Regions from separate parts of the Paenibacillus sp. EKM206P genome, predicted to be linked through region 2. Evidence: riboswitches for the same ligand, from Rfam matches in the RefSeq annotation. Region 2 holds a riboswitch; each other region holds the start of a gene.
What was found. A riboswitch is a leader RNA that binds a small molecule or an ion and turns the genes downstream of it on or off. The one in region 2 is predicted to bind cobalamin.

Region 1 (6,135 bases), 220 kb from region 2:
GAAGGCCATCACGCTGAATGAGCAGGTATACTTCGCAGAGGTTCATTCGTTCACTCGGCAGGAAACCTATCAGGTGAGTATCTCCCAAAAATACCTTGATGCCAGCGACCATGTGCTGATCGTAGATGATTTTTTGGCAACTGGTGCAGCATTGGTCGGACTTACGGATATTGTAAAGGAAGCAGGAGCGGAGCTGGCCGGGGTTGGCTGTGTGATTGAGAAGAGCTTCCAGGAAGGCCGTGGACTGTTGGAGCAAAGAGGCATCGCCGTACGTTCTCTTGCGCGTATCGCTTCCATGGCACCAGGCGAGGTCGATTTTATAGAGGAAGCTGGCGTAGTAATTGCTCCTGTTAAGGAGAATGTGGGATGTTAAGTAAACAAAAGTTATTCGCACTGGGCTTCCAGCATGTCATGGCGATGTACGCTGGAGCCATTGCTGTACCTCTAATTGTAGGGGGAGCATTGCACCTGACTCCAGCCCAGATGGCTTATTTGGTGGCTGCCGATCTGTTCACTTGCGGGATTGCTACGTTATTACAAATTATGGGCACACGCTTTTTCGGTAGTAGACTGCCTGTCATTTTAGGCTGTACGTTTACGGCAGTAGGCCCCATTATCGCGATTGCTTCGACCTCAAATTTGGCGACAGCGTACGGTGCCATTATTTTGTCTGGTATATTCGTGGTGCTTGCGGCACCGCTGTATGGCAAGCTGCTACGCTTTTTCCCGACGGTCGTTACGGGTTCGGTCGTTACAATTATCGGTCTATCCCTTATTCCGGTGGCGATGAACAATGTAGCAGGTGGCCAGGGCAGCGCGGATTTTGGACAGCCGCGTAATTTGCTGCTGGCGCTGGTTACATTATTGGTTATTCTGCTTGTGAATCGGTTGGCAAAGGGCTTTATGCGCTCGATTTCCGTGCTCATCGGTCTGTTTGCAGGCACGGTGGTTGCTTATGCGATGGGAATGGTGCATTTTGCTCCCGTGGCAGATGCGTCATGGGTGAGTGTTGCGGAGCCATTTTATTTTGGTAAGCCAGAGTTTAGCATTATGGCAGTTTGTACGATGGTTATCGTCAATATTGTCAGCATGGTCGAGTCTACGGGTGTTTATCTGGCAGTAGGCAAGGCGATTGATCAAAAGGTAGAGCAAAAGCAGATCGTCAATGGACTTCGTTCGGAAGGACTTGCGATTATGCTTGGGGGTATTTTTAACGCGTTTCCTTATACAGCCTTCTCGCAAAATGTGGGTCTGATCTCGCTCACACGCGTCAAATCGCGGAACGTTATTTTTGCTGCGGGCGGTATCATGGTTGTTCTCGGTTTGCTGCCTAAGCTGGCTGCTTTAACGACAGTGATTCCTAACGCTGTGCTGGGCGGGGCGATGATCGTTATGTTTGGCTCGGTCGCTGCATCAGGCATGTCTATTTTGTCAGAAGTGGATCTGCGAAAGGAAAGCAATCTGCTGATCGCAGCATGCAGTATTGCTGTGGGCCTAGGTTCTGCCGTTCTGCCACAAATGTTCGACCAGCTGCCGAGCTTTGCCAAAATGCTGTTGCAAAATGGTATTGTTTCGGGCTCGATTACAGCGATTGTCTTGAACATCGTTTTGACGAGAAAACAAGGGGAATCGGTCAAAAGCGTGACGGTTCAGGAGGTTCCACAGAAGGTTTGATGATTAGGAATAAAGATAGCCGGAGAGAGGCCGTATGCCTCTTTTCCGGCTTTTTGGCATGGGGTTATCCAGATAGTAGATACCCTTGCTGTCTGGGGATATATAGATAAACTGCGGGATGAAATAGGTAGCTCTAATTTGGTGCGTTTTCCAGTTTACTTACTAGAAGAATTTGCTAGAGTGGTGGGTGATATCATGGTATAATTTACCTTATGGATTTTGAATAGTGGTGGATGTTTTCGGACCACGGTGCAGCTTCCCGAAAGGGGGTGAAGCCGATGGTCACACTTGTGTCGTGCTACGATGTATTGCGTTGGATGGTTACATTACTAAGCCTGGTGTTTAGTATTCGTAAACTTTATCGCTGGCTGCGTCGGAAATTTCGGAACAAGCGAAAACCCACCGCGTAATTAGGTTGGCCCCTAACGGTGGGTTTCGTTTGCATTAACCATTAGTTATGCAGCGCGCCGTGGGTGATCCACAGCCTTTCAAGTCCTAAGAGTCTTTGCCGTTGGCGCGGCGAAGACTCTTTTTAGTATACGGACACGGTGGTTTACTCTATACCTAATTTTAACACTTCAATTGCGTGCACGCAATTGGAGGTTAGGTCTTGTTTCTACCTTATCGTTCAAATTTAAATTATTGTGCAGCCTTTATTGACAAGCCTGTGACAACAAAATAAGATCGTAATGAAAAGAAATAAAGGAAGAAAACAGGTGTGAGCCGGACAACTCTATGTATGGGGTTTCGTAGAGACGATGTACATAGTTGTTGAGCATGTTCACTTAAAAGGGAAGTTCGGTTGATTCCGACACGGGCCCGCCACTGTATACAGGCATCAGCAGGATACTGCTGGAGCTTTCAGAACAGCCACTGGAATTGTGAAGAACCGGGAAGGCCTGAAAGATACGCCTGGAGTCAGGAGACCTGCCTGTTTTGACATCACTGTCAGACCCACGGGATGCTGGGGAGGTGGTTAGGCGTGCTGCATACGGAATGTCTGAAACCGATCTGATCCCTTCTATGTTTTTGGAGTTGGCTTCGAGGTGAGTTCTGACATTTTATATTGAAGGCATTTCTGACTGCTAATTAAGTGGTCTGGAATGCTTTTTTCGCGTTTTGCGTTAGTTTTATGCGGTTTTACAAGATAGAGGGGGATTCATCGAATGATTAGCAATCGTAGCAGGCGTTCATGGTTGATATGTACAGGGGTGATGCTGCTGCTGGCAGTTATGGCTCTTTCGGGATGTGCCAGCAATAGGACGTCGGATAGCTCCGGCAAGGGTGAAAACGCGTCAGCACAACAAACAGCGACAAATAAAAAGCTGGTAATGGCGTATACATGGAAACCGTCAGGCGTTGACCCGCATGGAGATAATAGCTGGGATGTGATGCGATCCGGTGCAGGTGAGACACTGGTACGTTTGAATGAAAAGCTGGAGCCTGTGGCTTGGCTGGCAAAGGAGTGGAAGCAGGATAGCCCTACAGTTTGGACGTTCAGCTTGCAGGATAAAGTCACTTTTCATAATGGAAAAAGTATGGATGCAGCAAGTGTAAAAGCGTCTTTGTTACGCTCTATTGAGAAAAGCCATCTGGCGAAGGATTTACTGAATGTGAAGTCCATTGATGTAAGCGGCCCGCTGGCCTTGAAGATCACGACAAACCAGCCAAATGCGGCGTTGGTGTCCAATCTAGCTGATCCATCGACGATTGTACTGGATGTGGCATCAATGAAAGATGAGCAGAGTTACCCAGCGATGACAGGCGCCTTTAAAGTCAAAGCGTTCAACAAGGACCAATCCTTGGTCGTAGAGCGTTATGACGGATATTGGGGCGAGAAGGCACGATTAGCTGAAGCGACGATGAAGTTCATTACGGACGGGAATTCGCGCCTGATGGCGCTGCAATCCGGCGAGGTGGACGTAGCGACGGATATTCCGGTTGATAACGCAGAGGTACTGAAAAAGAACGACAAGTTACAAGTACTGTCAGCTCCGTCCTTGCGCACCCATATGATCGTGTACAATATGGAATCGCCAGTATTCAAGGATGCGGCGAACCGTAAGGTGGTGGACAGCCTGATTCCACGCGCATCGATTGTGAGCGCCGTCATGAGGGGCTTCGGTACGGAGGCAAGCAGCCCGTTCCCGAGCATTCTTCCCTTCGGTAAAGTTGAGCGTAAAGCGCTGGACGGAACGGCAGAGCAACTGTTGACGAAGGATGGCTGGCAGAAGGACGCCCAAGGGACATGGACTAAGCAAGGCAAGCCGTTCGAGGTTACGCTGCTGACTTTCCCTCAGCGTCCGGAGCTCTCTGTTATGGCTGAGGTCATCCAAAGCCAATTGCTGAAAGAGGGAATCCAGGTCAAGATTCGCAAGGTGGAAAATATCGACGAGGCGTTGACCAAAAACGATTGGGACTTTGCTATGTACAGTATGCTTACTGCTCATACAGGAGAGCCGCAATATTTTATGGACATGTTTTATTCTTCGAAAAGCGAAGCCAATGTAAGCCGTTATAGTTCCAAACCGCTAGAGAGTATTCTGAACAGCTTGAAGCTGGCGAAGGATACAGCGCAGCGTAATGCTGTGACACTACAAGCGCTGGATATCATCAATACGGATTTGCCACAGTCGTTCATTGTGCATCCTGATAATGTGTTTGGTGTGAAAAAAGGGGTGGAGGGTTTTACACCCCATCCGATCGAGTATTACTACATTACAGCGCAATCCGATATTGCGGAATAACGAGCTGCGTATCCTATGATTCGTTTTATACTGGAACGTGTGGCGCAGCTGCTTATCATTGTATTCGTGGTGTCCACGCTGACTTTTGTACTGATGCGGCTGGCCCCTGGAGACCCTGCTACCATTTTGCTCACCGCGCATAATATCCCTGCCTCTGAGGAGGCGTTGACGACGCTACGAAAGGAACTGGGCTTAAACGAACCGCTTCATATTCAATATGTGAACTGGCTGCGGGATGTGTTCACAGGGCATTGGGGCACTTCGTATGTATCCAAGGAGTCGGTGCTAGCCGAACTGTGGAACAGACTTCCTGCTACTGTGGAGCTAGCTGCTGCGGGCTTCGCCGTCATGACGGTGCTTACGCTGGGGCTGGGGCTGGCTGCCTCGCTAAAAATCAGCGGCCCACTGGATCGTCTGGGCAGGCTGTTCGCCCTGCTGGGATCGTCGATCCCCTCTTTTTGGTTTGGTTTTCTGTTGATCTATCTATTCTCCGTTCGCTTGGGCTGGCTCCCATCCATGGGAAGGGAGGACTGGACACATCTAGTGCTCCCAGCGCTGACTCTTGGCGCAGGTTTGGGAGCTGTGCAAGCACGCGTACTGCGCGCTCAAATGCTGGAGCTGGGTGACCGGAATTTTGTGAAAGCAGCGAAGGCTCGAGGCTTTTCACGTTTGCATATCCTGTTTTTTGAGATATTTAGGCATGCGGTTCTGCCTATAATTACACTGCTAGGTACCAATCTATCATTTATGCTGGCAGGTAATGTGATTGTAGAGACCATTTTTTCATGGCCGGGGTTGGGCAAGTATTTTATAGATGCGATTACACAGCGAGATTATCCGGTGATTCAGGGGTATGTTATTTTCGCCGTATTTTTAATTGTAGGAGTTCAGTGTTTGGTGGATGTGGTCCAGACGGCGATAGATCCGAGGCTACGTTTGCGTTAAGGAGGAAGCTGAAAATGAAAAAGATACGGCTTCCCTTTAAAGGAGGCTTGCTGGCAGGGGGCTTACTGTTTGGTCTGATCGTGCTGCTTGGGTTATTAGCTCCATGGGTCGCTCCTCATGATCCTCTCCAAGTGGACCTTTTGAACCGCCTGGCACCACCTAGTCGGAAATACCCTTTCGGTACGGATCATCTGGGTCGGGATGTGCTGTCACGGCTCATTTACGGGATTCGGACGAGCGTGCTAATCGCATGTGCAATTACTGTAGCTACGTTGTGCTTCAGTCTGCCTATAGGGTTGCTTATTGGTTATGTGCGCGGACGCGTGGACCAGCTGGTCATGCGGGGAATCGACGGCGTACTGGCTTTTCCTGATATTATTTTAACAGTGGCAATTGTCGGTATTTTGGGTCCGGGTTTTGTTAACATGACCCTTGCCATTATTGCGGTACGGTGGGCGGGCTATGTCCGATATATCCGTAGTCTGGTTCAAAAAGCTTGTCAGGAGGACTACGTTCGGTATGCCCGTTTATCCGGCAATTCACACGTACGTATACTGAGTCGTTATGTATTGCCACAAGCGTTGCCGCAGTTGTTGGTTTATGCGGTATGGGATATCGGACGCGTGGTGCTGATGATCGCTGGGCTGTCCTTTCTTGGACTGGGGGTACAGCCGCCTAAGCCAGAGTGGGGCGTGATGCTGCATGATGCCACCTCATATTTTCAGGTGGCTCCGCATGTCATGATTTTCCCAGGCTTGGCGATTATGCT
Region 2 (6,135 bases):
ACGGGTACTAATTATAGAACAGTAGTCAGGTATAATTTAACATCATGTACTGATTAATGCAAGGTACTAAATTTTTAATAATAAAATATTTGTGTCAAAATGGACAGATTTCCTTCCTTGGAGGCTTTATTGAGTAGCGAATGTTGTAGAAAAAAGTATTTTTATTTGGGAATTCATCGAAATATGGCTGGAAGCACAGATAGGATGCCGCTTTAATTTCATTCATTAAAATGATAGATTGTAAAGTATTCAACAGGGTTAAAAATTACTTTTTATGAAGAGGTGGATAAAGAATGGACTGGAAACATTGGTATATGGAACTGGAACAGGATGATGAGTCTTGGGATGTATCCGAGGAGATTGTTCTGCGTGGTGTAGTGCAACTTAATTTTTGCGGGCAACCCTCGGAAGTAGAAGTCGAATTTATCGTGGGAGCCGACTCCGAAGAACAGGCACAGACGATAGAAGAACCTACACAGTTGCAAAAAAAGACATGGGAGCAGTATATGGAATATTCATCAGCTATTCATCCTCAAGTGTTGGAATCCATACACCATCATTATGCTGGCATCGTGGAAAAGTATCGGAATGCTTACAGTACATGGGGAGAGGACCCGGATGAATATGCGCCTTATGTGGAGCGGCCGGAACAATTGTTGAATCGAATACAGCTTATGTCTATACTGATTTCCGACTCATCGGCAAAGGATGAACTGTATTTGAATTTTAGTTGTTCCTGGGATCGAGAACATGGCTTAGGCGTACATATGAAGCAGATGAAAATGAAGCATATTCAAGGCGCTTATACATTATATGACCTAGAATAAATCCCCTTCCCGGGCTTTTAGCAGAAAGGACCGGAAAGGGGAACAGAATATGTTGAAAATGAAGGCGTGATTCGAAACGATAAAAAATTAGTTGGATACAGCCAATGCAGCCCGGGCTGCTTGAGCCGCTTGTACCATTTGTCGCAAGGCGGCGACAGATTCCTCTTTGGTGCGGGTTTTCAGACCACAATCCGGATTAACCCAGAACAAATCTGATGGCAGTACGCGCAGGGCACGCTGGATCATGCTTAGCATTTCAGATACATCGGGGATGCGCGGACTGTGGATATCGTACACGCCCAGACCGATGCCTTTGTCGTATACCTGATCTTCAAAGCTGACAATCAGTTCTCCGTGGCTTCGCGAAGTTTCAATAGATATAACGTCGGCATCCATGTCAGAGATGGACTGAATCATATGCTGAAATTCAGAATAGCACATATGCGTATGGATTTGGGTCGCAGGCTCAACGGTGGCCGTGGTCACAAGGAAGGCTTGAACCGCCCAATCCAGATAGGCTTGCTGTTGTTCTTTTTTCAGCGGAAGCCCTTCACGAATTGCGGGTTCATCGACCTGAATCATGCCGATGCCCGCTTGTTCCAGTGCCTCTACCTCTGCCCGTAATGCCAGAGCCAACTGTAAAGCGACTTGACTGCGCGGAATATCATTACGTTCAAAAGACCAGTTCAAAATGGTCACAGGGCCTGTAAGCATTCCCTTAACAGGCTTGGAGGTTAACGATTGGGCGAATGCCGTTTCTTCCACAGTCATGGGCTGATCGAAGGAAACGTCTCCGTATATAATCGGTGGTTTGACGCAGCGGGAGCCGTAGGACTGTACCCATCCGTTTTGTGTAAAAGCAAAGCCATTCAGCTTTTCGCCAAAAAATTCAACCATATCGGTCCGCTCAAATTCCCCGTGTACAAGCACGTCAATGCCAATGTCCTCCTGAATATCAATCCATTCCTTGATTTGCTGTTGGATGAACGTCCGGTATTGCTCGGCAGACCATTCTCCTTTGCGATAGTGCAGGCGGGCCTTGCGGATCTCGGCAGTTTGCGGGAAGCTACCAATAGTCGTCGTAGGCAGCGGAGGCAACTTCAGCTTATTTTGCTGAATCTCACGACGCTCAGCGAAAGGAACGCTGCGTGACAGAGGCTCCTTGGCTAGTAAGTCAGCCAGATCGGCAGCTGTCTGTACGCGTGCCGCTGAGCTGTTGAAACGGGCTACCGCATCTGCACTTTGTCCAAGCTTGGTGAGTGCGGATGGATCGTGTTTGCCAAGTGCAGCCGTCAGGACGGCGATTTCCTCAAGCTTTTCATCGGCAAAGGCCAGCGCTTGGACCAGTTCTCGATCTAGCTTGTGCTCTGCCTCTAGACTAACTGGCACATGCAGGAGACTGCATGATGGCTGAACGATAAGCTGCTCGGCAGTGGTTTGTTCCGCTAACTGGCCCAGCAGGGTAGCCACAGCGTTCAGGTCGCTGCGCCATATATTGCGCCCATCAATGACCCCAGCGCCCAGCGTTTTTCCTTTAGGGAAACCATGCTGCAATATATGCTGAAGATTTTCGCCATCATCATACACAAAATCAAGACCCAGTCCCTGTACCGGAAGTGCGGACAGACGCTCATAATGGTCCAGGCTGCCAAAGTAGGTTTGCAGCATTATATTTAAAGAGGGCGCAGCTTGGGTCAAAGCTTCATAGACTTCCTGAATAATGTCCAGATCCTCTACTGGGAATGAGGTGGTCAGGACAGGTTCATCGATTTGGACCCATTGAACACCTTCTGCTGCTAGTTCAGACAGGACACGGGTGTATAAAGGCAGGAAGGTTCTTATAATAGAAGCAAGTTCCTTACGATCATAGCCTTTGGAAAGGGTAACGAATGAATAGGGGCCGATGAGGACCGGTTTCCCATCAATGCCTAGCTCCTGTTTTGCTTCAAGATAAGCCTGTAAAGGTTTATTTTCAGTGAACACCGGGACTGCGTTTGCCAATTCAGGAACGATGTAGTGATAATTGGTATTCATCCATTTGGTCATTTCACTGGCGGTTGCTCCCTTCTGTCCACGAGCGATCCCGAAATACACGGACAGAGGAACCGGACCTGCGGGACGATGGTTGAACCTTTCGGGTACCAGACCAAACATCACAGATGTATCCAGCATGTGATCATAATAGGAGAAGTCTCCGACAGGAATGCGATCAATCCCCTTGTCACGCTGCTTGCTCAGATGCTCCAACCGTAATCTTTTCATCTCCGTTTGCAGTTCGCTTTCGTTAATACTGCCGTTCCAGAAGCGTTCCAGTGCTTTCTTCCATTCCCGGTTTTCGCCGATACGCGGATATCCCAGATTACTGCTAATTAAGCCGGACAATTCAGGCCATTCAATGACGGACATGTACTTTTCCTCCTAGCGGGTGGCTGTTTTATTTTTACGTACCAAAAAAGGCATTCTTCCCCCCAGAGTTAAAAATAAGTAGGGGAAAGAATGCCTCCGTGATTAAAAAATCAAAAATACGGCGACTGCTCTTAACACCTCCCTATCTTCCGTAGGTACTTGCGATGTTGTTAAAATAGGCAGGTCTCCTGACTTACGGATCATGACTCTCAGCATCCCTTCCCGGTCTGTGGACCAGTGGTTGTATGAACAGCTGAAAGTTCCCCGTTTACAGTGGCGGGACCGTGCCGGATTTGCACCGGCTTCCCTTTTAAGCCTGATCTGAATAGAACAGACACCTATCTCCAAGCTATGCGGTTAAGGTATGACGAATAATTATGCACTCGTATACTTGTTCACCATCATAAGTGAAACTTGCAGGATGCGCAATAGAAACTGCAATGGAATCTGTTAGGGATATGCAAAAAAAAGACAAGCCTCATCCATGATGGAGACTTGTCCTAGATTAGATATAGCATTTGCCGAGTAACCTTCGCCTTAAGTCAATGAAACGGTGTAACCTGCCTGAATGCTGGCTTTTACATCTACCAGACGCTGGTTGCGGCTGCCCCGGAAGGGAAGGGTCAGGTCCTTTTGCTGTTCTACAAAGCGACCATCCACAATCACATCGCACAAAAGTGCTAGCTTTTGTCGCTCCTGATCTGTGAGTAGATCTTCATAGACAAAGCCAGTGTAAGCCCACACGGTTCGGTCGGGACAGGCCGCACGGAAGTCACGCACAAATTGCGAGCATTCTGCTGCTGAGAAAAACGGGTCTCCCCCGCAGAGAGTCAGTCCGTCCAACAACGGATTTTCCATGATGTCACGAATGACCTCCTGTTGTCGTTGGGGGGTGAATGGCTCACCTGCACGGAAGCTCCACGACGCTGGATTAAAGCATCCGGGACAGGCATGACGGCAACCGCTAATGAACACGACGGTACGCAGGCCGTATCCTTCATTCAGAGATTCCGGAATGTAGCCACATAAATTCACTTATGTTTCACCCGGTCTCGAACTTCTGCCTGTTTTGCAGCATTAAAGCGAACGGTATAATCTCCTGTCAGATATCCGGTTACCCGACGTAAGCGCTGAAAGTGTGTGTGCTCCTCATCTGTGCCACATTGGGGGCAGCTTGTCCCGATAATCCCTTCATAACCGCATTCCGTACAACGATCCACCGGATGGTTGATGGAGAAGTAGCCGATATTCTGATGCAGCGCGTATTGAACAATTTTAAGAAACGCATCCGGGTTATTCCGCGCATTACCGTCCAGCTCAATGTATGATATCGCACCAGCGTTGCATAGGTTATGGAACGGAGCTTCCAAGCTGATTTTACGAGCAGCCGGGAGTGTGTAATACACGGGAATATGAAAAGAATTCGTGTAATATTCTCGATCATTTACCTCAGGAATAATCCCGAAATCACGTTGATCCAGCAAGGTGAACTTGCCCGACAGACCTTCGGCAGGCGTAGCGAACAATGTAATATTCAAATTGTGATATTCACTCATTCGATCGCAATACACGCGCATAGAAGTGATGATTCGCTGTGCCTCGCGGTATACGAAATCATCCTCCCCGTGGTGTTTCCCGTATAGTGCCTTCATGCACTCAGCCAGTCCGATGAATCCGATCGAAAGCGTACCGTGTTTTAGTATGCTTCCCACCTTATCATCTGGCTCTAGTTGTTCTCCACCTTCCCATACCCCTTCGCGCATCATAAAGTCCGAGGCTTTGGCCGGCTGGCTGGTCTGGATTTGATAGCGATGGATTAAGCCATCCACCGCAATGCGCATAACTTCTTCTAGTCTCGCATCAAAGCGATCACGGTCAGGTGTCAGGCGTTTGCCTGTGCAAATACCATACTCAATGCCAAGCCGCACCAGATTAATGGTATTGAAGGAGAGATTTCCCTTACCACTCTGCCGATTTCTACCGAAACGGTCAGAAATGGTGCGGGTACGGCAACCCATTGTCGCTATAATGGTATCCGGGTCATCAGCACGGTAAAAAGGCAGGTTAAAGGTGGCATCCACATTCACAAAATTGGGATACATCCGTCTGCTAGAGCATTCTACCGCCCGTAAGAACAAATCATAATTGACGTCGCCTTCTGCCTGATTGATTCCCTCTTTGCATTGGAAAATATGCTGTGGAAAAATAGGAGTTTCCCCGCTACCCAAGCCGCGAATCGTGGCCTCCAGCAGCGATTGAGTAACAAGCCGTCCCTCAGCAGACGTGCACATTCCGTAATTCAGTGAAGTGAATGGAATCTGTCCACCCGCGCGACTGCTCATGGTGTTCAGGTTATGAATGAGCGATTCAGCAGCCTGTCGGGTTTCCGTCTCCGTCTCTTCGCGAGCGAATGCGTATGAACGAGGGCAGGCTTCTTGCAAATGGGGATTGGCCATATGTAGTTCATCGTCAGTCAGACTGGATTCTATCTCTTCCTCGAACAGCCGAAGTCCCTTGCGCAGATGCTTGCGGAAGGACCGGGCAACGTATGGGGCAAGGTCCCAATCTATTTTATTGGCGGAGACACCTCCGAATTGGCTATTTTGCTGAGACTGGAATATGATGGCAACTAGTGCCATAGCGGACATAATCGTTTGCGGTGTGCGTACAGAGCCATTGCCTGTATTGAATCCGTCTTGTAGTAACCGGCCAAAAGGGATAAAGATACAATTCGTAGTTCCGAGTGCGTATTGGTCCAAATCGTGAACATATACATATCCGTGATCAATCGCGTTCGTCAGTTCAGGCGGAAGTACCCGCAGGCGCGCATACCATTTGGCATACTCGGACCCAAGCTTGCTCATTTTGCCGCTGAACGATTCTCCATTCAAATTTGCATTCT
Region 3 (6,135 bases), on a different contig from region 2:
GCGCCGAGGATAACTCCTGCCAAGGCGGCAATCTCCAGACCGCCGACCTTAGTGAGCACGTCGAGCGCATCATTTGCATCTGGCTGGTTCACGTCCAATGCGCGGCAGACAACCGCTATTTTGCGGGTAAGCCCAGCCATATTTACACCCGTTCCCCGGCCTACGATAACTTCCGGCTCTAGCCCGGTAAGAGCACATACGACCGCAGCGCTGGCTGTGGTATTCCCGATGCCCAGCTCTCCAGTAACGAATAGCCGTGTGCCACCTTTGACCGCTTCTATTACAGCTCCAGCTCCGGCCAAAATCGCCTGTTCCGCTTCCGTACGCAGCATCGCTGGCCCTTTAGCTATATTCGAAGTACCCATGCGTACCTTTCGGTCCACCAGATTCGCGTGAGCGACATCCGCATTCACGCCAACATCTACCACCTTGACATCTGCGCCCGCATGGCGTGCCAGCACATTAATTGCTGCGCCACCTGACAGCATGTTATACAGCATTTGCTGTGTAACCTCAGCCGGAAAGGCACTGACTCCCTCTTCACACACCCCGTGATCCGCAGCCATGACCATAACCGTTTTACGATCGAATTCAGGCTTATCCACTCCTGTAATTCCTGCTAGCTGAATGACCACACTTTCCAACTTTCCAAGACTTCCCGGTGGCTTTGTTAATTGGTCCAAATGGGCTGAAGCTGCCGAGGCCGCCACCCCATCCGGCTGGGCAATGCTATCGATCAGCTGACGCAGCTTGTCGTTCATACCTTCCACTCCCTGCTCTTTTTAAGTGTGTTTCATCGTTTATTTAATCTGCTGTATCCGAAGCGCTCCTGCGCAGCAAGAGCTGCGGCACACCGCTATCAGGATGCGGAAGCATCACAGGCTCAACACCGTATACTCGTCGAATCCGATCCTCAGTTAATAACTTCGATGAAGCTCCCAATCCTTCAACCATTCCATCCTTGAGTACAAGCAAATCTTCGCAAAATTGGGCTGTCAAGTTAAGATCATGCAAGACCGCAATGATCGTCACACCCGTTTCTTGGCGCCAATCTGCCAGCAGTTCCATAAATTCAAGCTGATAGCGCAAGTCCAGATAGGTCGTAGGCTCGTCCAGCAGCAATATTCGTGGCTCCTGCACCATTACTTTTGCCAAAGCTACACGCTGTCGCTGTCCACCACTCAAACGGTCTAATGCTCTGTCCGCCAGCGTGGTAAGACCCAATCGCTCCAGCACGCGATCCGCGATCGCCTCCACATCAACACCCTTTTCCCTGCCTAGCCAGTCCTGATGGGGAAAACGTCCCATTTCTACGACTTCCCTGACGGTGTATCCCACGGGAGGAAGCCCTTCCTGTTGGAGTACGGCTATGAGTCGGGAAAGCTCTTTCCTGCTGTAGCTACCGACCTTTTTGCCATAGATATGAACGTTTCCCGAAGTTGGCTGATCTACACCGGAAAGCAAATGCAACAAGGTCGATTTTCCACTGCCGTTCGGACCAATAATCCCCCACCAAGTTCCTTCGTCGACGCTCCAGCTTATATTTTTTAAAGCATGGAACTCTCCATAGGCACGTGTCAGACCCACTACCTCTAATGCCCGATCACGCACCTTCTGTGATTCACTTTGTTCTGTCACAGCAGTCCCCCCCTGCGCAGCTTCTTGTTTCGGTACAGGAGATATGCGAAGAACGGTGCCCCAACAAAGGCCGTCATCACGCCCAGAGGAATTTCTGTGGGGGCTAACAATGTGCGAGCCGCCGTATCTGCCCAAGCCATAAAAACAGCTCCGCCGAGCGCAGATAATGGAACAATCATACGGTAATCAGGACCTGTCACCAGACGAATGATATGCGGTACAACGAGTCCAACAAAGCCAATCACGCCACACACCGAGACAGCGGCTGCTGTCAGCAGCGTGGAAATAATCAGAACAGATAGCTTCGTCGCATCTACATGAACTCCCATGTGCGCCGCCTGACGTTCACCCAAAGCCAAAATATTCAGCACACGTGCCCGGTTCCATAGAAATACCAGCCCTATGACCACATAAGGTAAAAGGATTCCTGTATATGACCAACCGCGCAGACTAAGACTTCCCATCGTCCAGTACAATATTTCATTGACCGTCTCCTTCGACATGGCTGTCAGAAAGGAAACAACCGCTCCCAGAAAGGATTGCATCACCACACCCGACAAAATGAGACTTTGTGTCGGAATTTTCCCACCTTCCCGTGCCAACGTCAGCACCATCCACAGCGTAAGCATTCCGGTCGTAAATGCCACTAGCGGCAGCGTCCATATGCCAACAAATGAAAATTGAAGGCCCCAATAAATCAGTACTGCCGCTCCTACCGAAGCCCCCGAGGATACCCCCAGTGTATACGGATCAGCCAAAGGATTACGCAGCACACCCTGAAATCCGGCTCCCGCCAGCGCCAGCGCTGCTCCTACCAACATTCCCAGTAACACTCGTGGCAATCTGACCTTCAAAATAATCTGCTCTGAGGATGTATTCCAATCCGGTGTAAACGTATCGCCTAACCACGGTAGGTGGTTAACCAGAATGCCCGTGATTTGGCTGACCGGAAGCTTGGCCGAGCCGATGCCAAGACAGAGCAGCAGCGTCAGCAACAGCAGGACAAGACCTGTCCCTCCAAAGCCGATCAGTTTACGGTTCATTTGAAAATTTCAGGATACACGCCCTTGGCCACTTCCTTGAGACCTTCCGTTACGCGTGGACCCGGACGACTGATCAAATTATCATCCACGGCAAACACCCGGTTGTGGCGAACAGCCGATATTTGATCCCATCCACTGCGAGCTTTAATGATATCACCGAGCGTCTGGCCCGTTTTGTCGTCCTTGACACTTTTGCTGTACAAAATCACGTCAGGGTTCGCAGCAATAATATTTTCCTCACTGATTTGGTACCACCCCTTCTGCGTGGCACCTACATTTTCGCCGCCCGCCAACGTAATCAGCTCGTCCATAAACTCGCCTTTACCCACTGTCCAGCCTGGTGAAAACTCGACGTATACCCGCAGCTTCTGCCCTTTACCGATATTTTTAATTCCTTCTTTTACTTCTGCTACATCTGCTCTCATCTTGTCAGTCACCGCTCTTGCTTCTCTCTGATGATCGGTGATTTTCCCATACAATTCGATGTTAGCCATGACATCTTCCACTGTCTTCGGTTCCGTTTTAAAAATCATAATTCCCATGTCGCGCAGCTTGGTCGTAGCCTGTTCACTAAGTGATATCCCTGCAAAAACGACTTCCGGGTTCGCAGCAATGATCGCCTCTTCGTTCGGTTTCATAATACCGCCCACTTTAGGCTTTTTCGTAGCTGCTTCCGGGTAATCAGAGTAGTCGGAGACGCCGACAATTTCCTTATCCAGCCCAATGGCGAACAACGCCTCGGTTTCTGCCGGGGAGACGGAAACGATTTTATCCGGCGCTTTTTTGAATGTAAATTCCTGTCCTGTTGCATCTTTAACTGTGAGCGGGTAAACCGTTTTGCCCGGAGGCTCTTGTGCGTTTACTGCCTGTCCCGGCTGCTGTGAAGAAGCCTGACCCTCTTTATTTTCTGCATTTTTTCCATTAGCGCCACATGCACTCAGCACAACTGCCAAAATCAGAGCCAATAGACCTGTTGTCCACACCTTTATTTTTTTTCCTGCCATGATTTGCACCCCTTCATAAATAAATCGTTAAGAGCGTTACTTGAACATCATCAGATATCTTCTAAATCTAGCCTTTTTTCCTATCAAAAACCCCCGCATCCTCATATCAGGACACAGGGGTCACGTTAGCGCAGATCGTGCGCAGGCGGCAGCTTCTTTCCGCATGGACAGTCACTGCGAACACGTCATCCTTTCCTCGAAGGATTATGGTGACAGGCGGACGGGCAGGTATCCTGACTTATGGTAAAATACATGTCCTGAAATTCTTTCATATGCTTAGTAACATATAAAGAGGACTAACGGGCATGTTTCCATTTACAGTGGCGGGACCGCGCCGGATTCACACCGACTTCCCTTTTAACAGCGCAGGGAGGGAAACCATAGTTTCATCACGCTGCGCCGACCTCGTCTGCTGGATATTTGATGTAGTGGTAGTCAAGCCGTTCTTTTACTTGATGATTATAGGTTAAAATGAGGCGGCTTACAACCCAAACAGCCTCTTTATCCGCTGGTGTCTAACCTAATGAGGAAGCATTTCCGCTATGTAATTGTGCGGTCCTGCCAGCCTCAATTGAATCCTTAATGCTTCTCCCGGCTTCGGATTCAGACTCCAAAAATCATGGCCCGGTATCAGCATGCAAGCTAGCTGACGAATTACGCCACCATGCGTAACGACCAAAACAGAGGGCGACGTAGCAGTCAAATCCATGGGTTGAACTTCCATAGCAACACGCCATTCATACAGAGAGTCAAGAAATTTGCGCAGACGATTTACAAAATCTGTCCAAGACTCTCCACCAGGTGGGGTGATCCGTTGCGGCTCATCAATCCAAGCCCGATACAACGACACATCCTTGAGCATGTCATACGTTTTTCCATCCCACTCGCCAAAATGAAGCTCTCGCAGACATGGTTCCATCATAGGAGGCATAGTAGATAGGGAACGCCCAGACGTCAACTCTGATTCCGGCACAATGATCTGCAAGGTCTGGCGACATCGCATTAAGTCGCTGCAATAGATTCGAGCAAAGGACTGACCTTGCAATTTTTCCTGCAAAGGCTTTAATTCCTGCTCTGCCCCCGGTAGCAAACCTAAGTCGGAGTGTCCCAGATATCGACGTTCCTTGTTCCATAAGGTTGTGCCGTGACGAACTAACACGAGCTCCATATCCCAATGCAGATCTTCTTTAGCATCATACGGCACCTTATCCTCCTGTGAGTTCGGTCTTTGTGCGTATTCTACTGTCCTTTTTGCTGCTATATCTTGTTTCAAGAAATGTCACTTCCTGCTCGATCATTATTCAGTGTGTCACTCCTCACCCTCACCGCACCCATCCCAAGGCAAAACAACCTGCGGCTCCTAACAAACACAATCCTACAAACATACTGGACACGGCGAACATCAGCTGGATCGTATGCCGTATATCTTTCGACTCTAGCGGTCGTATCCAATCCCCCATGTATGCACGAAAGGAGCGCACGCCATGATACACATTATATCCTCCAAGACGAATCCCCAATGCACCAGCAACAGCCGATTCCGGGAAGCCACTGTTCGGACTTGGGTGCAGACGAGCGTCTCGCTTGACTGTGCGCCAGCTTCTTGCAGCATCTCGTTTGTACATCAACGCCGCTATCACAAGCATTGCCGCTGTCAGGCGTGCTGGAATGTAGTTAGCCACATCATCTAGACGTGCTGAAGCCCAGCCTAAATGCAGATACTTTTCATTTTTGTAGCCAACCATGGAATCGAGCGTATTCACAGCACGATAAGCCAGCGCCAAGGGTGCTCCCCCGATCAAGGCATAAAAAAGCGGGGAAATAATCGCGTCCACGATATTTTCAGCGACCGTTTCAACCGTACCGCGTACAATCTCAGGCTCATCAAGTTGCTGCGTATCCCGCCCGACTATCATGCCCAGCTCCCGCCGTGCCGCAGCCAGGTCATCCGCCTGCAACGCTCGGTAGACTGCCATTCCTGCATCCTTTAGTCCTTTGGAAGCAATCGTGGTCGCAATCAGCACTATTTCTGCGCCGACAGATAACCACGGATGAATCCAGGCAAGCAAGTGCAACAGCGCCCAGGCGAGCGCAAAGGAGCCTCCCGCCACAATGAGTGGAAGCAGTATACCCGCACGTTTCAGCCCCCGGTCACTTCGGACCTGGCGGCGAATCAATTTTTCCAATGCCGAAATGGCATGTCCCATACCGATGACTGGATGCGGCAACCACCTCGGATCACCGATCATCCTGTCCAAAAGGTAGGCTGCCAGGATAATCAAGCTAACTGTCAAGCCGCTGTTCCTCCTCCAGCACTTCACCCAATACAGATAGCAGCCTGTCGTTGGCTTCTGCATCCTTGACCGCAATCCGAAAATGGCTCGTCGTCAGTCCCGGATACATAGCACAGCTACGTATAAGAACTCCGCGTTGTCCAAGCGCCTGCTGAA

Region 1: another riboswitch for cobalamin. It lies ahead of G9G53_RS04595 (ABC transporter substrate-binding protein); the one in region 2 lies ahead of metE (5-methyltetrahydropteroyltriglutamate--homocysteine S-methyltransferase).
Region 3: another riboswitch for cobalamin. It lies ahead of G9G53_RS01805 (ABC transporter substrate-binding protein); the one in region 2 lies ahead of metE (5-methyltetrahydropteroyltriglutamate--homocysteine S-methyltransferase).

What each region holds. Positions count from the first base shown of each region.
Region 1 is NZ_JAAMNQ010000002.1:188,203-194,337, forward strand. It holds gene G9G53_RS04585 (xanthine phosphoribosyltransferase) at 1-373, shown strand, start outside; gene G9G53_RS04590 (nucleobase:cation symporter-2 family protein) at 367-1,674, shown strand; cobalamin riboswitch at 2,426-2,623, shown strand; gene G9G53_RS04595 (ABC transporter substrate-binding protein) at 2,841-4,421, shown strand; gene nikB (nickel ABC transporter permease) at 4,437-5,366, shown strand; gene G9G53_RS04605 (ABC transporter permease) at 5,381-6,135, shown strand, end outside.
Region 2 is NZ_JAAMNQ010000002.1:404,316-410,450, forward strand. It holds gene G9G53_RS05565 (DUF6985 domain-containing protein) at 294-827, shown strand; gene metE (5-methyltetrahydropteroyltriglutamate--homocysteine S-methyltransferase) at 915-3,233, opposite strand; cobalamin riboswitch at 3,395-3,590, opposite strand; gene nrdG (anaerobic ribonucleoside-triphosphate reductase activating protein) at 3,771-4,268, opposite strand; gene G9G53_RS05580 (anaerobic ribonucleoside triphosphate reductase) at 4,265-6,135, opposite strand, start outside.
Region 3 is NZ_JAAMNQ010000001.1:370,207-376,341, reverse strand. It holds gene cobT (nicotinate-nucleotide--dimethylbenzimidazole phosphoribosyltransferase) at 1-761, opposite strand, end outside; gene G9G53_RS01815 (ABC transporter ATP-binding protein) at 805-1,638, opposite strand; gene G9G53_RS01810 (FecCD family ABC transporter permease) at 1,635-2,681, opposite strand; gene G9G53_RS01805 (ABC transporter substrate-binding protein) at 2,678-3,685, opposite strand; cobalamin riboswitch at 3,892-4,083, opposite strand; gene G9G53_RS01800 (histidine phosphatase family protein) at 4,206-4,958, opposite strand; gene cbiB (adenosylcobinamide-phosphate synthase CbiB) at 5,008-5,979, opposite strand; gene cobD (threonine-phosphate decarboxylase CobD) at 5,969-6,135, opposite strand, start outside.